3 regions of the Acetobacterium sp. MES1 genome follow, and region 1 is predicted to be linked to each of the others. Evidence: riboswitches for the same ligand, from Rfam matches in the RefSeq annotation. Region 1 holds a riboswitch; each other region holds the start of a gene.
The links. Region 1 has a riboswitch for cobalamin ahead of BI182_RS03455 (type 1 glutamine amidotransferase). Riboswitches for the same ligand answer to the same signal wherever they lie in the genome.

Region 1 (6,291 bases):
CCAATCTGACCAGTGAAGAAAAAATTGAGAAAACCACCGATCAGGATGAACTAAAAAAACTCTATGACGAACTGCTCAGTTCCTATGCAACCTCCGGAAAATCCGAAGCTGAAATTCTGGCCTTACTGGAACGGGCCGCCAAAGAAACTGGGGATCAAAGCTACATTCAAAACAAAGACAGCTATCTGGTTAAAAAGCCCAGTTTTAACCTGGCTCCGGGCAGCTATGAGGGTACCCAAAACCTGGAAATCATCAAGGGTAACTCTGGTGATACAATTTATTATACCATTGATGGCAGTGTTCCTGACAAGACCTCGCCAAAATACACCAGTGCCATTCCCCTACCCCTTGGCGAAACCACGGTTAAAGCCGTCGCAGTGAGCGATAAAGGCTTTTCCAGTGCAACGATTGAAGGAAAATACATCCTGACCGCCCCCCAAGCCAATACCCAGTCTGTGCTAACCCCGGAAGAATTCATTAACAAAATCTATGGCGTATGGTATAAAACCGATTATGGCAATTCGTTGTCGATTTCTCAAACGACCTATACCGAGCACATCCCCAACCCTCTTAGCAATGCAACCGGTGATTATAGTGTTGTTTCAACCACTGATAACGGCGGGACCATCAAGGTTCTTAATTTTACGGTTGAAGGCTACAATGCAGGTGATATCCTGATTGAATTTGATTTTGGAACCCCTGGTGATAATCAGATGCGGCTCCGTCATGAAGGCAAACCCTGGTGGGACTATGCCGCTGCTGAATATATCGGTAGCGGTCAATATCATTTACCTTTCCAATTTGCCGGATCCGATATTATTACCCTGAATTAGCGCACTACTGCCAATACTAAAAACTCCCAGTCGTATGACCGGGAGTTTTTCTGGGTTACAGTTATTAAATTCTATTCCACACTCCAGGCTTCCACATTAGGAATGGTGTTTTCCTCGCCGCCATCGGTGGTGTAGGTATAGAGGTATTCAACGGTACCCCAGACCGTTACCATTTGACCTTCAACCAGCGGTGCTTCACCCGAATTCAAGCGATAATAAACCTGAACCATCTGATTAGGATCATCATTGACATCCATGATAAAATCACAGAAGTATTGCTGATTTTCATAATTTTCATAAACCTGAAAAACCCGCCCTGTCATCTTGACTTTTTTTCCAGTTTCGTTTTTGGCGTTATCAACGATTTCGGCGTAGGATATTTCTGCGGTTTGCGCTTTAAACGGATCCAGGCGCACCTTTCGCTGAACCAGCGTCTCGTTATAGTAGCCCATGTCAAAATCACCTTCGTAAATCACCTCGCCATAATAGTTGTAAAGCGTACCCTGTCCGTCATAACGATTATCAGTGTAATTGCCATCATATATGAGATTCTTATTAAGATATTCTTGTCCCGGCCCATTTAACAAATCATTCTGGTAGTAGCCTTCCTGCATAAACCCATCTTCCCAGACAGTTTGCCCGCTCCCCTGAAAATGACCTTGTTCCCATTCGCCCTCATAGGTCCAGGCCACTTCATCCTCGTCGGAAACAGTAAAGACACCATTCCCCTGGGGTAAACCTTTGACCAATTGACCCGTATAAGTGCCGGTTTTCTCACCAAACGACAAGGCCAGAGTGATTTCCTGATTTTTTACCGACTCTGACTTGTTGCCAAAAATTCCCGGGATCAGCGAACAGCCCGACAGGAACACGACTAAACCAAGCATTGTCAGTAGCACCATTAATTTTTTCATTACTTAACCACCTCTTTTCATTTTATCAGAACTATCCTTTTACCACCAAAAAACTAATACTCCCAACCCCGGCTATTCATTTCTTCAATGGCGCTGGCCACCAAATCGACAAAGATCTCAAGCATTTGCTCGCCTTTTTTTATGCTGGCTTTTGTGGGGTCGCCAGTGGCCCCAGTGGCCGTGAGTTCCTTGATATCCCAGATAATGTCAACCTTTTCATTGATCTTAATGACATTTTCCGGTACCTGGGATACCGCATCTTCCAGCTTGACCAGTTCCGGGCGTAGCGCCATCATAATCGAGGTTTCGCCTTCACCGCCATGGCCCAGTCCGTTCCAGACTTCAAAGCGGTCACCCATAATCGGGCCAACCTTGGTCCACCAATCCGGCAGATAAAGAAATTTTGCCTCGCGATGGCGATCCTTGACCTTATGGGCGGCTATTTCGAGCGCCGGAATATTACCGTCATGACCATTTAGAATATAAATGTGTTTGATGCCATTGTTAATCAGACTCTCAAAGATATCCTCGGCAATGGCAATCTCGGTTTCATAGCGCAAGGTGATTGACATCGGGTAAGAGTTATAATGAATCGAAGTCCCAAAGGGAACGCAGGGTAGCACTACCACATTGTTAAGCTTCTGCGCCACGCGTTTGGCCACCTCGGAGGGCACAAAAAAATCCGGCCCCAGGCAGCAATGCCAGCCATGGCTCTCGCAGGATCCAAAGGTCACAATGGCGGTGACCTGATCGGCATTTTTTAACAGTTCCTGAACTTCCAGGGCGGTCATTTCGTTAAGCATTACCTTTTTCATTATAAAATTCCTTTCAATCAAATTGTTTCTTAGACTTTTGCACAAGTGCCGTGAGCTTCGCATTCAGTTTCGCACGAAACAATTTTTACACTGTACGGCGTACAGGCTATCGCCTGTTCGCCTACACGTTACAAAATTGTTTGTGGAAACTAAACGCAAAGCAATTTTTGATCAACTCTTTTGAATTTTAGAATTGCTTAAATAGATTCTGATTTATATTTACCCACTTTTTCACCAGTCAGTTGTTGTGAATAAAGATTTTTATTAAATCCGGTCAGCTTCAACCAGTAGTTTCAGCTGGTCTAAAAAAGCTGCCATCCAGAGATTGTCCTGAAGGATGTATTCCGGGTGGGCCATGACTTCCTCCGGCCGCTGTACAAAATCACTGGGGATCATTTCATCGCCGCAATTTTTAATCAGATCTTTAATAATTGCCTGGGTATTTTCCAGATGAAACTGAAAGCCAAAAACCCGTTTCTGGTAGACGAAGGCCTGGTTTTGACAGGCGGCACTGGCTGCAATGACGGTGGCCTCCGGCGGCAACTCGACAAAGGTGTCCCCATGCCAGTGAAACACGACTGGATTGTCCGGGAAAAAGGCAAACAGTGGCGATGCTTTGGCTTCTTCAAAAAACGTGATCGGAAACCAACCGATTTCTTTTTGCTTATTTTTCACAACCTTCCCGCCGATGATATCCGCAATCAACTGACTGCCGAGACACAGTCCTAGGACTACCTTGTTGGCTTCAATAGCGGCTTTAATGAATGCTTTTTCGGCCTTCAGCCAGGGGTATTGCGCTTCTTCATAAATGTTCATCGGCCCCCCCATCACCACCAGCCAGTCAAAATCACTCACCTCTGGAAGCGCTTCATCGTTATACAATTGTGTCGCAGTGACGGGATAATTGTTGGCTTGGGCCCATTTTAGAATACTGCCGGGATTTTCAAAGGCGACGTGCTGTAAATAGTGAATTCTCATCTGTGACCTTCCTATCTGAATAGTTATCAGTATTTTTTATAGCAAGTATACCATTTTCGGCGCTTTTTCAAAAATATTTTTTATTAAAAGAAATTTATTCCAATAAAAAAAGCGCATCCATAAGAAAATGCACTTCTTTTATTGGTGCTCAAATTTTTGGCCAGAAAAATCTAAGCAGAGGAATAATGTTTTCTATCAAAAATGTAAATTAATGAAAGCAAGGTAAATTCGGGGATGTCACACACCATCCCCGAGGAAGGGTATTAAATACTGACTTGGAGATGTCCCTTTATTCGAAGAGATTCTAAAATTGGCTAGGAGAAAGTAACCAACTGCCGGAAATCACACACTTCCCGGTTCGCTTGCGATCGTCACCGACGGCAAGACGAAAAAAAATCCTTCTCCAACGGAGAAGGATAAAAGAATCATACTTACAAATCTAAATATAATGCTCTTAAAGTCCTCTAAATCGGAGGTTGTTAAGAAATCACTACAAACAGGTCTTCTGGCTTAACAATCAACTTTCCATCTCCCTTCCCGCTAATTTCTTAACAGTGGCTATGAGACGGTCATCATGTTTTACAGCTGCGATTACAGCAAAGGATTTACACCTTTTTCCCTTGAATATAGGACAAGTTCACTATTTAATTGAATTCATTTTACACTAAGAACGTCTTCTTGTCAATAGCAGTTTTGCTGCAATTCCGAAAGTGTCGCAAGCTTACCAATCAGTTTTGCACGAAACAATTTCTACACTGTACGGCGTACAGGCTATCGCCTGTTCGCCTACACGTTACAAAATTGTTTGTGAAAACTGCTTGGACGCAACCATTGTTCGTTTTATTGAGTTTCGTAAATACCGAAACGGTTGTTTACTTCACATCGCCGGTGATAATAAAAATTGGATTGGCGGCCTTTAACATCGTTAAACCACCGATGCCTTCGCCCCGGCTGATACCGACCTGAATCAGTTCGACATTGTCAAAATACTGATTCATCAACGTGGTGGCCTGGGCGGCGTTCTCCAGGGTCACAAAGTTGGCAATGACCCGGCCGCCGGGGCGGGTATTGGCTTTGCACCACTGAAAAAGGCTTTCCATATTCCCACCGGAACCGCCGATGATGACTCGGTCTACCGGCTCTTTGATTTCAGCCAGCGCCTCAGGCGCCTTACCGGGAATAATCACCACGTTATCGGCATTAAAATGGTCTTTGTTTTTTTGCACCAGCTCCAGTGCTTTCTCTTTGGCTTCCACGGCATAGACCTTGCCATTTTCTGCAGCATAGGCCGCTTCCATGGTCAGACCGCCGGTACCGGCGCCGATATCCACCACCACGTCACCCGATTCAATTCCCAGTAGCGAAATGGTTAAAATACGGATTTCCCGTTTGGTCATTGGGGCCTTGCCGCGAATATAGGCCTCGTCCTTGTATCCTGCTATCTTACTCATTGATCACCACCACGACTGCCAGTCCTTCCTCCTGATAACTCAGGGCTTCTGCCATCGTTAAGCGGGTGATCTTCTCATTAGGATAGGACAGCTCTTCGCCGACATAAAGAATACTGTTCTCGCAACCGGCTGTCTGCAGGATTCCGGCAATAAAGGCCGTATTATTATTTTTGTCGGTAAGAATACCCAGCTTTTTGTTTTCTGCCAGCGCCGCCGCCAAATCCTGATCCCGACCGTGCAAGCTCAAAAGCCTCGCATCCTCCCAGCTAATAGCCAGTTTGGCAAAAAAATACTGCAGTGAGCTGATCCCAGGAATACAGACAATGTCCTTTTCCGGCACCAATTTTTTTGCATAGGTCAGCAGACTATAAAAACCGCAGTCCCCGGAAACTACCAGGGCGGTTTTGCGGGTCTGATAGCCCTTAGCAACCTTTTCCATCAGCTCACTGAGAGGGGTTCCCTTGCCGATAAAAAGCATCTCCTTGCCACTGGCATCAAAACTTTCGGCGTGGCGGGTGCCACAGAGAATCACTTCCGCTGCGGCAATTTCTTTTAAGGCGATCGGTAAGATATAATCCGGATGCCCCGGTCCCAATCCAATAATTTTTAATGGGTACATAATCGTTTCCTCAACTCTTCTGCGTCTTTGCTTTGTCCTAAAAAGCCATGGATCTTGGAAAACAGCACCACTTCGATATCAATAGTGCCATAAACCCGATCAGTGACTTTCTTCTTTACCACTTCGGCCAGCTGATTAAAATAGTCCGGCAGATTTTCGGCCAGGATTATATCGGTGGCTTCGTCGGTGGTTTTGGCGGCCATGATTTTTGCCATGGTATCCCGGGATGCACCCAGGATACCGGCATGGGCGGTCAGAATCTCCATCCGGCCATCAGCCACGCTGCTATGGGTATTAAATATTCCGCCCGCTACCTTGACAAGCTTACCCAGATGCCCAATTAAAAGAATTTTATCAAAACCCATCCGCTCGGCCTCATCCAGCATAAAGCCGATAAAATTGCTGGTCTTAACCAGCACATCTTCATTAAGCCCCAGTTCCTCCGAGAAGTCTTTGCCATAATTGCCGGGCACAAAGATGATTTCATTAAAGCCCTTGGCATGAAGCACCGAGAGTTCCAATTTCAATGAAGCTTTCCAGGCCTCTTCACTCATCGGTTCCACAATGCCGGTGGTGCCGATAATTGACAGTCCGCCTTCAATCCCCAGCTTGGGATTAAAGGTGCGCTTGGCCAGCTCAACTCCCTGGGGAATCGACAGCTCCACCTGCCAGCCTTTGGGT
Region 2 (6,291 bases), on a different contig from region 1:
CTATCCCTCTGAAAGCGGCGGAGTTGCGGCCTCAATGGTAAAATTTCTGGCCGTGTTTGCACCAACTCAGTTACCACTGGCGATTATTGAAGGGATTCTGACCGTGGTCATCATTATCGGCCTGGAAACCTATGCGCAACCAGAACTTAATGATTTGGGATATCTTACCGGAGGTGTAAAATAATGACAGCAACAAGAAAAACGGTAATTGGTCTTTTAGTATTGGTGGTATTGATTGCTCTGGTGCCCCTGTTTATCCTGCAGGATGCGGAATTTGGCGGATCGGATGATGCCGGTAGTGGGGTGGTTTCAGAGATTACCGGAACCGAATATGAACCCTGGTTTACCCCTATTTTTGAAACGGCCATTAATGGTGAAATCCCCGGCGAAGTGGAAAGCTTGTTTTTCTGCATCCAAACCGGTATCGGTGTCGGTATTATTGCTTTTGTGATGGGTCGCTTTGTTGAACGCAAGAAGCAGGAAGAAGGCAAGACCGGCAAGAAAAAAACGAAATAGGTTCAGTTTAGCGGCAGATCCTTTTAAGAAACGAAAAATTAAATTAGGTTTTATTTGCGTGCGTCTATAAAAAAGCGCGTTATTTTCACAATGAAATTAACGCGCTTTTTTAAACGATATCAAGAAATCAGTGTCTTTGAATCGTTTGTGTTCAGGCAGAAAATACTATTTGGCTGGTCAAATAGGGATTTTGTCTGCCTGGGGTAATATCAGTGGGTAGCTTTATCATTCAAGTGATTGTGTGCTTTCTCACTTAGATTTCAAAAGTGACATATTTCTGAATAACCGCTTTAAGCTCAGTGATCCCTTCACCGGTGAGGGCACTGACCGGATGAATCTTATCCGGATGGATACCTGCATAAGTCAGGTAACGACGACTGCGTTTCAGATCGCTATGCCTGTGGTCGATCTTGGTGATGACCCCGATCACCGGGATGTTGTAGGTACAGACAAAATTGGGCGGAACCGAGTTTTGATGATCGGTACTGGAATTAATCAGGACGATCAGTCCGGCATCACAGGTCACATTGATGGCCTGGGGTCGAAAACAGGGTAGTTCAACAAATTCGCCGGGAGTGTCAATAAAATGGTCAGAATAACTGACCTGCTGAGTTTTGCCATAAGTGATCAATTCATTGGTCAGCCGTTGGAATAAGGTGGTTTTGCCACTGCCAATCCGACCGATCAGAGCGATGCGGTTTTTATTATTTGCCATAAAAATCCTCCGTTAGGCTGATTGGACAAAACGTGCTTCCCGGCCGATACAGGCATCGATGGGGCAGGTTTGACACTCGCAGTAATCCAATAAATCTTCAAAAAGAATGCCGGAAGAACTGTAAAGCGGGCGCATGGTGCTGTAGGGGGTTATTTCCATACCGATGCTTTTGGTGGTGTTACCAAAGGTATTGAAGATAATCTGATTGGCCTCAATCGACCAGTCCGGGATTAGTCCGGGATTGACCATCCCGATTTTATCAAAGCTTTGCTCCAGCTGGATCGTATTTTTCAGATATCGCATTGCTGAAGTCATAACGGGAAGTTTAAGCGAATTTAACAGATATTTTTCGGTCTGATTGAGGTTGGTTGGCATGTCGCCGATGGTCAACAGGTACAAAAACACCTTTTGGTTGTCCGACAAGAGATGTTTCAGGATCTTACTTTTATATACGTGGCCGCCGATCAGAATCGTGTTGCCGGTGGTTGTTTTGACCGAACATTCTTTGAGAATGGCCCGGGGTTTAAACCGTTGGCTTAAAATATTCGCAGCATGACTGTACTCTTCATAGGCAGAGGAATCCGCCTCAAGGGGCTTCTTTCCCAGCAATTTTTCAATATCTGTTCCAATGGGAATCTTTTTGATAACAACGTCTTTCATTTTTTTCCTCTTTTCTTGAGTGTTCAGTTTTTTTATTTCTGCAAAAAAAAATAAAAAAACCTTTTCAAAAAAAGGTTTACAAATGCGGGACTATTTCAGTGACGTCATTAATTAAAGGAGAACGTCATTTCGTTTTCTTCTCACATTTTGCAGCCTTCTTTGAAGCTTCAAACAGATGATGCGTTTACAAAAATATCCTGACTTGGAGGGACTCCCTGCACCCAGCCTTCTCGGTTTTCCCAATGACTGAATACGTCCATATTCTCCTTACAGTAGCAAAGAAACTGTCGCAGATTTTCACCGCGTTCCTTTTGTAAATGCTTTTCTATGCCAATAATAAACTAAAAATGGGTGTTAATCAAGTCTATTATTGTTTTTTTCAAGATGAAGGTAAAATACGTCCTTGGATTAGAGACAATAACTGACTTAAATACTATTTGCAAAGCCGGAGATCTCAGCTACGCTAAAACACAGAAACGGAATTGCTATCCGCTTCTGTGTTTTGAATTGAGATTCGTCTAGTCAACCATAACCATAACAGATGTTGCTTTGATGACCGCAGTTGCATCACCGCCGACGACTAATCCAAGATCTTTGATTGCCGCCATGGAAATTGTTGCTGAAATAATGTTGCCATTTCCAATATCAATTTTCACGATCCCGCTCACCGCACCATCTTCAATTGCAACAATTTTTCCTTTTAACTGGTTTCTCGCACTTAATTTCATCTTGACACCCCCTTTCTGACAAGGTAATCATTACTACCTTTTTAATTTTACCCATTTTAAGCCAGACAAAACGGTGTTAAACGGCGAAGCGCATTTAACCGAAATGATCTCTTGACATAAAAGAAGGGTATACAATATAATAACATTCATAACAAAACAAAACAATACTAAGTGAATCAAAAGGAGAAGTTGAGTGAAACGTAGCGGAAAATGGTTAGCGATTTTATTGGTAATGGGAACACTACTCGGTTTGGTGTCGGGTTGTGGTAGTAATTCAAGTCAGGCCGAAGAAAAGGTTGATACGACAAAAAGTCTTGATGGTCAAACACTGTTTGTATACTGCGGAGCCGGGATGACCAAACCCTTTGGTGAGATTGCCGATCAGTTTAAAGCAGAAACCGGTTGTGACATCCAGGTGGTTTATGCCAATGCCGCTCAAAGCCAGAATCAGATTCAGACAACTGGCGAAGGTGATTTGTTTATTGCTGGCTCGGCTGATGAGCTCAAACCGGTTCAGGATAAGGTAATCGAAAGCATCGATCTGGTTAAACACATTCCGGTGCTGGCGGTAAAAAGCGGCAATCCGCTGGGCATCACTGGCTTAAACGACTTAACCGGGGCCGGGGTCGAAGTCGTGTTGGGGGATAGTGAAGCGACACCGATTGGTAAGATCGCCAATAAGGCCTTAACCGACCTGGGCATTTTAAACAATGTGAATGTCGTCGCCCGGGCCGCAACCGCCCCGGAAATAGCCAATGCCCTGTCGGTGGACGAATGCAATGCAATTATTGTCTGGAAAGAAAATGTGCCAGCCAATGCTGAAATTGTCAATACCCCAGACCTCAATGCCTATGTAAAAACAGTTCCGGCAGCCAAATTAAGCAGCAGTGCCAATACAGAAGCGCTGGCGGCGTTTATGACCTATCTGGATTCAGATCCGGTTAAGACGATTTGGGAAAAAAATGGTTACGAAGTACTCAACTAAACTGTTGGTATGAGAGGGAAAATATCGACCTTTGATTTTTTTGAAATCCTAACCATTATTATTACCTTTATTGTCATTATCTTTACGACGGCGTTGATATTGGCAATTGTACTTAAAGGGATACCCTATTTAGGGGCAGCGTTTTATTCGGATGAAGTACGGTTTTCCATCAGGCTAAGCTTATATACCGCCAGTATTGCGACGCTTATTTGTATGTTGCTGGCGATACCGACCGCTTATGCATTGACCCGAACCGTATTTCCGTTTAAAAAAATATGTCAAATAATAATTGAACTGCCGCTGTCGATGCCCTATCTCGTTTTGGGGCTTAGTTTATTGATTATTTTCTCCTCGGATTTTGGGAAAGCTTTAAAAGAACTGGGGTTTAAAGTCGTATTTGATAAAAATGGGATTATTATCGCCCAGACAGTTGTCAATTTACCGTTTGCCATTCGCTTTATTCGCACGGCATTTGAAGAAGTTGATGAGCGGCTGGAATTTATCTCCGGTAGTCTGGGAGCGACAAAGTGGGAGCGCTTTATCACCATTACCCTGCCCCTCGCCCGAAATGGTATTCTTTCAACGATTATTCTGACATGGTCGAGAGCCTTAGGCGAGTTTGGCGCGACCCTGATGCTAGTCGGTGCGACGCGGATGAAAACCGAAACATTGACGACATCGATATATTTGAATCTGGCGACTGGTGATACTGGAGCCTCGATGGCTTCGGCGACAGTGATTCTGATCATTTCGCTGTTGTCTCTGTTTCTGACAAATTGGATCGGTCGAAAAAATAAGCAAGAAAGCCGGATGAAGGATGTGAACAGATGGTAAATACAATGGTTGAAATCAACAATTATTCTGTCCAATTGGGAAAATTCAAGTTGAATCAGATCAACTTAAACATCGGTGCGAAAGAGATCTTTGCGGTTTTAGGCAGAACCGGGTCGGGCAAGACCGTTTTGCTTGAATCGGTCGCAGGATTTTATCGGAAATTTTCCGGAAAAGTAATGATTCAGGGGATCCCCGTCATCGATGTACCGCTGGAAAAGCGAAATATCGGATTTGTCTATCAGGACTTTGGTTTGTTTCCCCATATGACTGTTTTTGATAATATTACCTATGGCTTAAAAATCCGCAAGATGGACAAAGGCGTTCAAAAAGAAAGGGTCGATAAAATGGCGGAAATATTATCAATCGGCCATATTCTTAAACAGTATCCCGGAACCTTAAGTGGCGGCGAACGACAGCGAACAGCACTGGCTCGGGCTTTGATTTTAAACCCGCAGCTGCTTTTGATGGATGAACCCTTTTCATCTCTGGATCCGGCAACTAAAGAAAACATGTATGATCAGATTAATAAAATTCATGACATTTTCGGGTGTACGATTCTATTTGTGACTCACGATTTCAATGAAGCTCAGCGCATGGCGGATCGAATCGGCATTATGGTCAATGGTGAATTAAAAGCTATCAGAAAAAGTACCGACTTATTCGAGCGGTGTCAGGATGAAGAAATCAATCAGTTTTTGGGCAGGAATTATGAAGGGAGTGTTCAAACATGAAAGAACAGATATTTGCGGTAGACGGGATTATGTGCCCCAAATGTGTCAAGAAAATTACGGACGTATTACTACAAAAAAATGGTATTAGTCAGGTTGGGGTCAGCGATGATTACCAGTCCGTTACAATTCTATTTGACGAGCAGCGGATCATCAACGATACTATCAAAGATAGCATCGAAACAATCGAAGGCAAAGCATTCAAAATAATCACCTGAAACGGAGGAAAAAAGATGTCATTTATATCAATCAACGAGATTGACCAGTTAATTAATGAGGACGTTCCCTATATTGATTTGACCAGCTGGGTTTTGGGGGTCAGGGAACAGCCGGGAAAAATTGCTTATTTTACCCGGGAAGATGCGGTTGTCTGTGGCACCGAAGAAGTCAGTTCGGTCTTTGAGCGCTTACATATCAAAACAGAATCGATGGTGGCTTCAGGGCAGAAAGTCAGTGCCGGTGACGAACTGATTACCGGCACGGGACGGGCCGAAGATTTACATAAAGCCTGGAAGGTGGGTCAGAATATTCTTGATAATTGTTCGGGAATTGCCACCAAAACCCGAAAAATGGTGGATATGGCCAAGAGTGTCAGTCCGAACACAGCGATCTTGACAACCCGGAAGGGATTTCCCGGAACCAAGGCATTGGCGATCAAGTCGATTATGTCCGGCGGGGCCATGCCTCACCGCTTGGGTTTATCGGAAACGATTCTTATTTTTAAACAGCATCTGAATTTTATTGGCGGGTTTGATGGTCTGCTAAAAAAAATGCCGGAGCTCAAAGCGGAATGCTGTGAAAAGAAAATTATTGTCGAAGCCACCACTTTGTCCCAGGCAATTGATCTTTGCCAGGCCGGGGTAGATGGAATCCAGTTTGATAAGCTGACGGTCGAAGATCTGAGCGCAGCGGTTAAGCAGTTGCGCAGTGAATTTCCTGGCGTTGTGCTGCTGGCAGCGGGCGGCATCAATGAGACGAATATTTCCGCTTATGCCAGCACCCAGGTCAATGGTATTGTGACAACCTGTCTCTACAGTGCCAAACCCATTGACGTTGGAGTTAAGATCGGTTAATAGCTTCATTTTAAGATACAAGCATGGTGACTTGTATCTTTTTTGGTTAAGC
Region 3 (6,291 bases), on a different contig from region 1:
TTAACGCTTATGAAACTGCCGTGAGCTTCGCTGCCGATTTGCGCTAAACAATTTCTACACTGTACGGCGTACAGTCTAACGACTGTTCGCCTACACGTTACAAAATTGTTTTCGCGAAGGCAACGAGCCAATCACAAGCTTGCTTGTAGTTGGCGACTGCCCGTGAACCAGAATAAACTCGCCTGGCGATTTATTCTGGTTGCGCAAACCAACATCAAAGCAACGATTGTTCGGCTCTTTTGAAATTGGTAATTTTCTGAATGATCACATTAGCTACTTATAAAACTACAAATTGCTTTGGCACCTGTTTTCTAAAACAGATACCAAAGCACTTGATTTTTCTTTATCTTATTTTGATTTTATGGATTATTTTACCATTCCTGATTTTAATAATGCATCATAAACTTTCTTTTCTGCCAATGTTGCCAATGGCCAGGTTACACCAATGGTTATCAGGCTGGATACCGCCGCAACACCTACCGGCAGACCAAGAATGAAAACCAGACCCACTCCCACAATGGCGTTTCCTAAAACACAAACGCCACCCTGAGCCAGAATGTGATGCGACCATTTGGTCATGTCACATTTTACCGCCACGAAGGATACCCAGATGGACGCAATGCCATTGGCAAAGATAAAGGTTGGCCAAAGGGGCGTATACATGATTGAAATCAAGGCTTCCACTTCGGCGGCAATCAGTCCGCCGGGCTGTCTGTAAAGCAGGGTCAGAATCCCGGTAAAGAATGCCCAAACCGTTCCATTAATCAGTAACATACCCATTTTCCCCCAGGGCAGCATGTTATCGATCTGGCCGGTAATCTGGCAGGCGATCACAAAGACGATCCCCATGATGACGGCACCAATTAAAGATTTGGTGTCCGTTTTAAAAATACTTTTTTTCCCAATTGCTTGTTCGTTTTGCATGTTATACTCCTTTTTTGTATAAATTAATTTTTATCTATGCAGTTTTTTAACTGTTATAAAATGGTTTTAATCAAGACTCCGCCAAACCCGATCATCAGGCAGACGATGGTCATTCCTTCGAGTGGCCGGAGATTGATTTTTTTCTGAAAATTTCGGGTTGTATGGCGGCCGTAGCCTCTGAGTTCCACCGATAGCGCCGCATCACTGGATATCCGCATGGCTCGATACATCAGCGGTAAAATTGAGGCCGGCAGGTTGCGGATTTTCTCAATTACGGTATCATTGGGTACCCCCCGGACCGACTGGCTGTCACAAATAGCTTGGTATTCCCCAATCATCACCGGAAAAAACCGGGCTACCATTGGCACCAGCATCGCATAGCGATAAGGAATCCGCCAGTGAATCAGCATCTGAGCCATATCCATAGGATCGGTATGAACCCCGAACTGATAGGCCGAAAATGAGATGATACCAATTCTTAAAAAAGCCAGCATGGAAGTGGCGATAAAGCCGCTGTAAATCTGCAGCATCCCCCAGGAATAAAGCAGCTCACCTTCACGCCCAAAGATCAGATTGATAATCAATACCTGGGTGCCGATAATCAGCAACACAATTGACAGCATTTTAAAAGCTTTCAACGATTTCTCCGAGAGCAGTTCAGAAATCAGGATCACCCCCAGCAGAATGCCATTGAGAAGCATACTGCGCGACATCAGGGCGGTCAGCACAAGAAACAGACACCAGGTCAGTTTAAGCCGCGGATCCAGTTCTTTTAGATTAAACATTTAAAATCGCCTCCTTCGATGAGTTCCAATCGAGCCAATTCGTTCAGATAATTGTCTATTATTTCGGCTTTAAATTCCAAAGCCAGTTGATGGTTGTGCATCACCACAATCCGATTGGCAAAATCTCTGGCTTCAGTCAAATCATGGGTTACCAGCAAAATGGTGACTCCCTGACTGCTGAGATGGGCCAGTTTTTCCATGACCACTTGACTCTGGGCACTGTTTAAGCCGGAGGTCGGTTCATCAGCAATGATCAACTCGGGGTCATTAATGACCACTGACCCCAAGGCCAATAGTTGTCGCTGTCCCCGGCTTAACCGCTGGGGATGGATTTCGTCCAATCCTTTTAGGCCGATCAGAGCCAAGGTTTCTTGAATCTTTTGTTCGATTTGCTGCGCACTGAGGTTCTTATTTTTTAAAACATAGCTGATTTCATCGCGTACCGAGCTGCAAAAGATCTGATCATCGGGGTTCTGAAACAGAAACCCGATCCGGCGCCGTAGTTCGCCCACATTTTTCTTGGTCACCGGACTTCCAAATAGTTCCACCGAGCCCGAGGTTGGTTTGACCAATCCTTCAATGAGCTTGAGCATGGTGGATTTACCGGAACCGTTCTGGCCGATGACCGCTGTGAAATCGCCTTTTTTCAGACTAAAATTTAGCGGCTGACAGCCGATTATCCCACCTTTGTAGGTATGCGATGCACCGCTTAACTTAATCACGTCGAACCGCTCATCCACTTGGATCGGTTTCGCCCGGCGATTGGTTTTCCGGCAGCCATATTTTTTCTGATATTCACCAACCGGCAGAAAATCTTTGACCGTCCCAGCTTCCATTACAAGCACCCGATGGGCATCTTTCAAAACTGCACCAGATTTATCCATAACGACCAGGGTGGTCACCTTTTTCTCCCGGTTCAACCGCCCCAGGTGCCGATAGAGTTCCGAGCTGGTTTTGGGATCCAGTTCGGCCGTGGGTTGGTCCAGTAGTAGGATCGGGGTTTTCATTGCCAGAATACTCCCCAGCACGACCTTCTGGGCTTGTCCGCCGGAAAGGGCATCGGTTGTCCGATCTGAAAATGCCCGGATTCCGAGAAAATCCATGACCGCATTAACCCGATACTCAATTTCATCCTGACTCAAATTGAGATTCGCAACCCCAAACGCCAGTTCATCGCCAACCCGACGATTGACCATCTGGTTTTGCGGCTCCTGCATCATATAGCCCAGATAGTCAGTCATTTGGCAAAGTGGTATCTTTGACACATCCCGATTCGCTACCGTCACCGTTCCATCCAGTTCACAGGGATAAAACTTCGGCGCCGCCGATGTAATCGCATGAAGCAATAACGATTTACCCGATGCCGCACCACCGGTAATGGCAATGAATTCGCCCTCATTGATATTTAGTTTGATGTTTTTAAGCGCTGGTTCCGGTTCGTCGGGAAATGTCAGCGCTGTAATATCCAATTGGATGATCGGTATCATGGAATGGCCTCGTGATTGAATTTTTTTAAAATGACGGTTTTAGTATAAAGCCGAATACTCCGGTCTTTGCTACGCATAAAATTACTGCCGTTTGGTATAAGACCGTGCACTCCGGTCTTCGCTGCGCTGCGACCTTCGTCGCGGGCTACGCCCTATGAAGAATTTGAAAAATGAAATTTTTTATAAGCGAGCTTAATAAAACTTCATTTCCCAAATTCTTCACACGGCTTTATGCTTTCGCGCAAAATAAAAAGTTTCGACTATCCCAGGGTAATCCTAAGGATAGCCGAAACTTTACCGTCGTTTCATACTATATCAATTCATGGCAGGTCTCCTGACTCTGGTTTATCTGTTTTTGCGCCTTCCCGTTTCCAGTGGCATCTGCAAAAACAAAACCATTACAGTGATGGGTTCGTTCAGGATTTTCACCTGATTCCCTATTCTCCTTTGTAAGGCACCATAAATCGTATATCTGTTAAGTTGTATTAATCATAGCGAATTTATTGACAATTGTCAACAGATTAACAAAATTTTTCTTTCTGATTCATCATATTCATTGTTAAAACTGGCAAAATCAATCGTGCCTGTTCTTAAAAAGCAGAGTTGTATCTCGCTTAATGAACAATCGTCTAATTTATCTGATCAGTATTGGCGCTCTGTTCTAATTTTTCTTTATTTTCAGTTATCGCTGATAAATTCCAGTAATACTGCTCTGTTGCATAATATGTCCGTTCATCGCTTCAAGCAACTGCTTTTTTCGGGCACTGCTGTCAAGCTCCAAAAAACAATCAAGTACATAAAATTGAAATAAGTAACGATGACTGTTCCTGACGAAAACCGGCTGTTTCGGTCCCCGATAACGGTTACGGCCATATCCGCATCCCTGTTTTGCGTCACCCAGCACGGGCACAATCGAACCATAGGGTATATTTTCAGAAATCGTTTCTGATTTGGGAATATTCCAGATCAACCAATGATTATAGGCCTCAATTAAAGGAATATCCAGATCATCCATAATAATCGCTATTGATACCGCTTCGGGAGCCAAATTTTTTAATTCAAAAGGGGGTGAACTATCCTCCCCAAATCCAGTATGCCGTTTAGGCATCAGACCATTATTTTCAAACGAACGACTGATGACTTCAAGATTTTTCCGATTCTTCATAACGATTCCTTTCTTTGTGTTAAATCACCATACCGATACAGTTTTACTGATCCAGACAGTGTTGTTTGTCGCTTGCGCAAGTTTTTTGTGGTAACCTTTTTAAAAAAGCGGCATACCCAAGGCTAATAAGAATCAGCACAACACTTACCACTGTATCTTGTTCAAAAGTTGATTGTCCTGAAAAAACACTGAAGGCATTTAAAACTCCATGGGTAAAAATACCAGGCAGCAAGCTGCCAGTTTTGATAAAAAGAATGGTAAACAAATACCCGATGGCAATGGCATAACCAATCTGGAGAAAGGTTTGCCAATATTCAGCTCCATTTAATAAATTAACACTGTGTCCAATCCCAAACGTGACACTCGATATGATTATTGCCAACCTTGCTCTTTTTTGTAAAATCGCTTTAAATAAAAAACCGCGAAAGATCACTTCCTCAATAAAACCAACAAAAAGCATCGTGACAAATACCAGAATCGTTTCAAGTGGCGGATATCGGATCGTTACTCCACCCCATAAATTGACGCTGGCAATGATAATCAGCGGAATAAAAAACAGATATCTTTTAAAATCGCCCCTTGCAACGTTACAAAGGCCATAGTACGATTGCAATTCATTTCGCCGAATCCACCTAAACAACAGAAATGAAATAGCCCCCCCCAGCATCGCTGAGAAACATGATCGGATACCTACCGAATCGGACAGGGAATCAGCCAGACTAAACAGAACTACATAAATGGCAATCCACACCAACGCAAATGCTAACGGATTCTTTTTAAATATATTTGTCATTTTTCTCTTCCCCCGCTTTCAAAGTTAGTACGGCCCCTTTAAAACCCACCTTTAACAAATTCAGAATATGTGCTTCATCAAAGGTCATTTGATTATTCGCCAACAAGCTCGCAATACCATGAACCATAAAAAAGATTTGCTCGAACAACGCCTCAGCCTGACCGGGTGACAATCTAATAGCCTGGGATAAAATCTCTAATACGGGTCGAAGTTCTTCGTCTCGTATAATTTCGAGCAATTCTTTATCAGCAAACTTATCAGACTGAAAAAGGAATTTAAAAATTGCTTTTTCCATTACAGCAAATCTTATATAGCGTATCCCAATTTCCAACAGCGGATTGCTTTCATCATAACCGAAATCCATAATAAACGCAGTATGGTAAGCATCCGCTTTTTTGTAAATAATGCTTTTCAACTCATTCATTCCTGAAAAATAATACATAATTGGCTGAGTCGAGCAGTTCAGCTTTTCAGCAATTTTCCTGGCATTAACTATCTCGATTCCGTCAGTTTTTAATAATTCAAATGCAGCATCAATGATCATGTCCTTTGTAATTCTTGCTTTTGGTGGCATGGTTAAGCCTCTTCCGTATTGCGATTTTTATAATATAACAGCAGTAATATAACTATTGTTATATTACTGCTGTTATATTCGTTTGTCAACAGATTTTATTTAGTTTGGATTTTCGAATCCAAAATCCCCGGAAAATTGATTCATCAGACCATCACATTGTTTAAAACAACCATTTCACTTTAAGCTAATCCCTATGGTAATTATCACGATTACGAGCGAAAATTTAAGTTAAATCTATATCGTCGATGGATCTCTTAGAATTAACTTATTCTAAAGAATCAAACTCTTTTTACATCAGGGATAAGTTTTTTCTATGAAAAAAATGGTTATGGATCTATAATAAAGTATCGAACCGATGTTTATTCGTATTGAAATCGAAGATAGGAAGGACTACCATGACAAAACAAAACACTACTGCCGATCCTTTTTTAACCGGCTACGATCCCCATACCCATGGCGGCCAGTTTCTGGAAAACCTTGCAACCGCCAACTGGTTATCCGAGGCTTTATTCACCGCTCTGGAATTGAATTTTTTTGAAATTTTAAACGCTTTCGGGGATGAT

Region 2: linked by a shared signal. The riboswitch ahead of BI182_RS01785 (hypothetical protein) and the one ahead of BI182_RS03455 (type 1 glutamine amidotransferase) in region 1 are both predicted to bind cobalamin.
Region 3: linked by a shared signal. The riboswitch ahead of BI182_RS03065 (ABC transporter ATP-binding protein) and the one ahead of BI182_RS03455 (type 1 glutamine amidotransferase) in region 1 are both predicted to bind cobalamin.

The regions. Positions count from the first base shown of each region.
Region 1 is NZ_MJUY01000011.1:31,193-37,483, reverse strand. Features, by position in the region: gene BI182_RS03470 (chitobiase/beta-hexosaminidase C-terminal domain-containing protein) at 1-833, shown strand, start outside; gene BI182_RS03465 (MORN repeat-containing protein) at 905-1,747, opposite strand; gene BI182_RS03460 (creatininase family protein) at 1,801-2,562, opposite strand; gene BI182_RS03455 (type 1 glutamine amidotransferase) at 2,827-3,540, opposite strand; cobalamin riboswitch at 4,019-4,203, opposite strand; gene cbiT (precorrin-6Y C5,15-methyltransferase (decarboxylating) subunit CbiT) at 4,413-4,991, opposite strand; gene cbiE (precorrin-6y C5,15-methyltransferase (decarboxylating) subunit CbiE) at 4,984-5,610, opposite strand; gene cbiD (cobalt-precorrin-5B (C(1))-methyltransferase CbiD) at 5,598-6,291, opposite strand, start outside.
Region 2 is NZ_MJUY01000006.1:76,153-82,443, forward strand. Features, by position in the region: gene BI182_RS01770 (energy-coupling factor ABC transporter permease) at 1-184, shown strand, start outside; gene BI182_RS01775 (energy-coupling factor ABC transporter substrate-binding protein) at 184-516, shown strand; gene BI182_RS01780 (EutP/PduV family microcompartment system protein) at 770-1,231, opposite strand; gene BI182_RS01785 (hypothetical protein) at 1,244-1,891, opposite strand; cobalamin riboswitch at 2,067-2,241, opposite strand; gene BI182_RS01790 (TOBE domain-containing protein) at 2,410-2,619, opposite strand; gene BI182_RS01795 (substrate-binding domain-containing protein) at 2,813-3,604, shown strand; gene BI182_RS01800 (ABC transporter permease) at 3,614-4,438, shown strand; gene BI182_RS01805 (ATP-binding cassette domain-containing protein) at 4,432-5,169, shown strand; gene BI182_RS01810 (heavy-metal-associated domain-containing protein) at 5,166-5,384, shown strand; gene modD (ModD protein) at 5,400-6,239, shown strand.
Region 3 is NZ_MJUY01000010.1:21,311-27,601, reverse strand. Features, by position in the region: gene BI182_RS03075 (hypothetical protein) at 367-924, opposite strand; gene BI182_RS03070 (energy-coupling factor transporter transmembrane component T family protein) at 978-1,709, opposite strand; gene BI182_RS03065 (ABC transporter ATP-binding protein) at 1,697-3,196, opposite strand; cobalamin riboswitch at 3,504-3,673, opposite strand; gene BI182_RS03060 (YbhB/YbcL family Raf kinase inhibitor-like protein) at 3,879-4,361, opposite strand; gene BI182_RS03055 (CPBP family intramembrane glutamic endopeptidase) at 4,405-5,154, opposite strand; gene BI182_RS03050 (TetR/AcrR family transcriptional regulator) at 5,138-5,728, opposite strand; gene BI182_RS03045 (DUF2284 domain-containing protein) at 6,124-6,291, shown strand, end outside.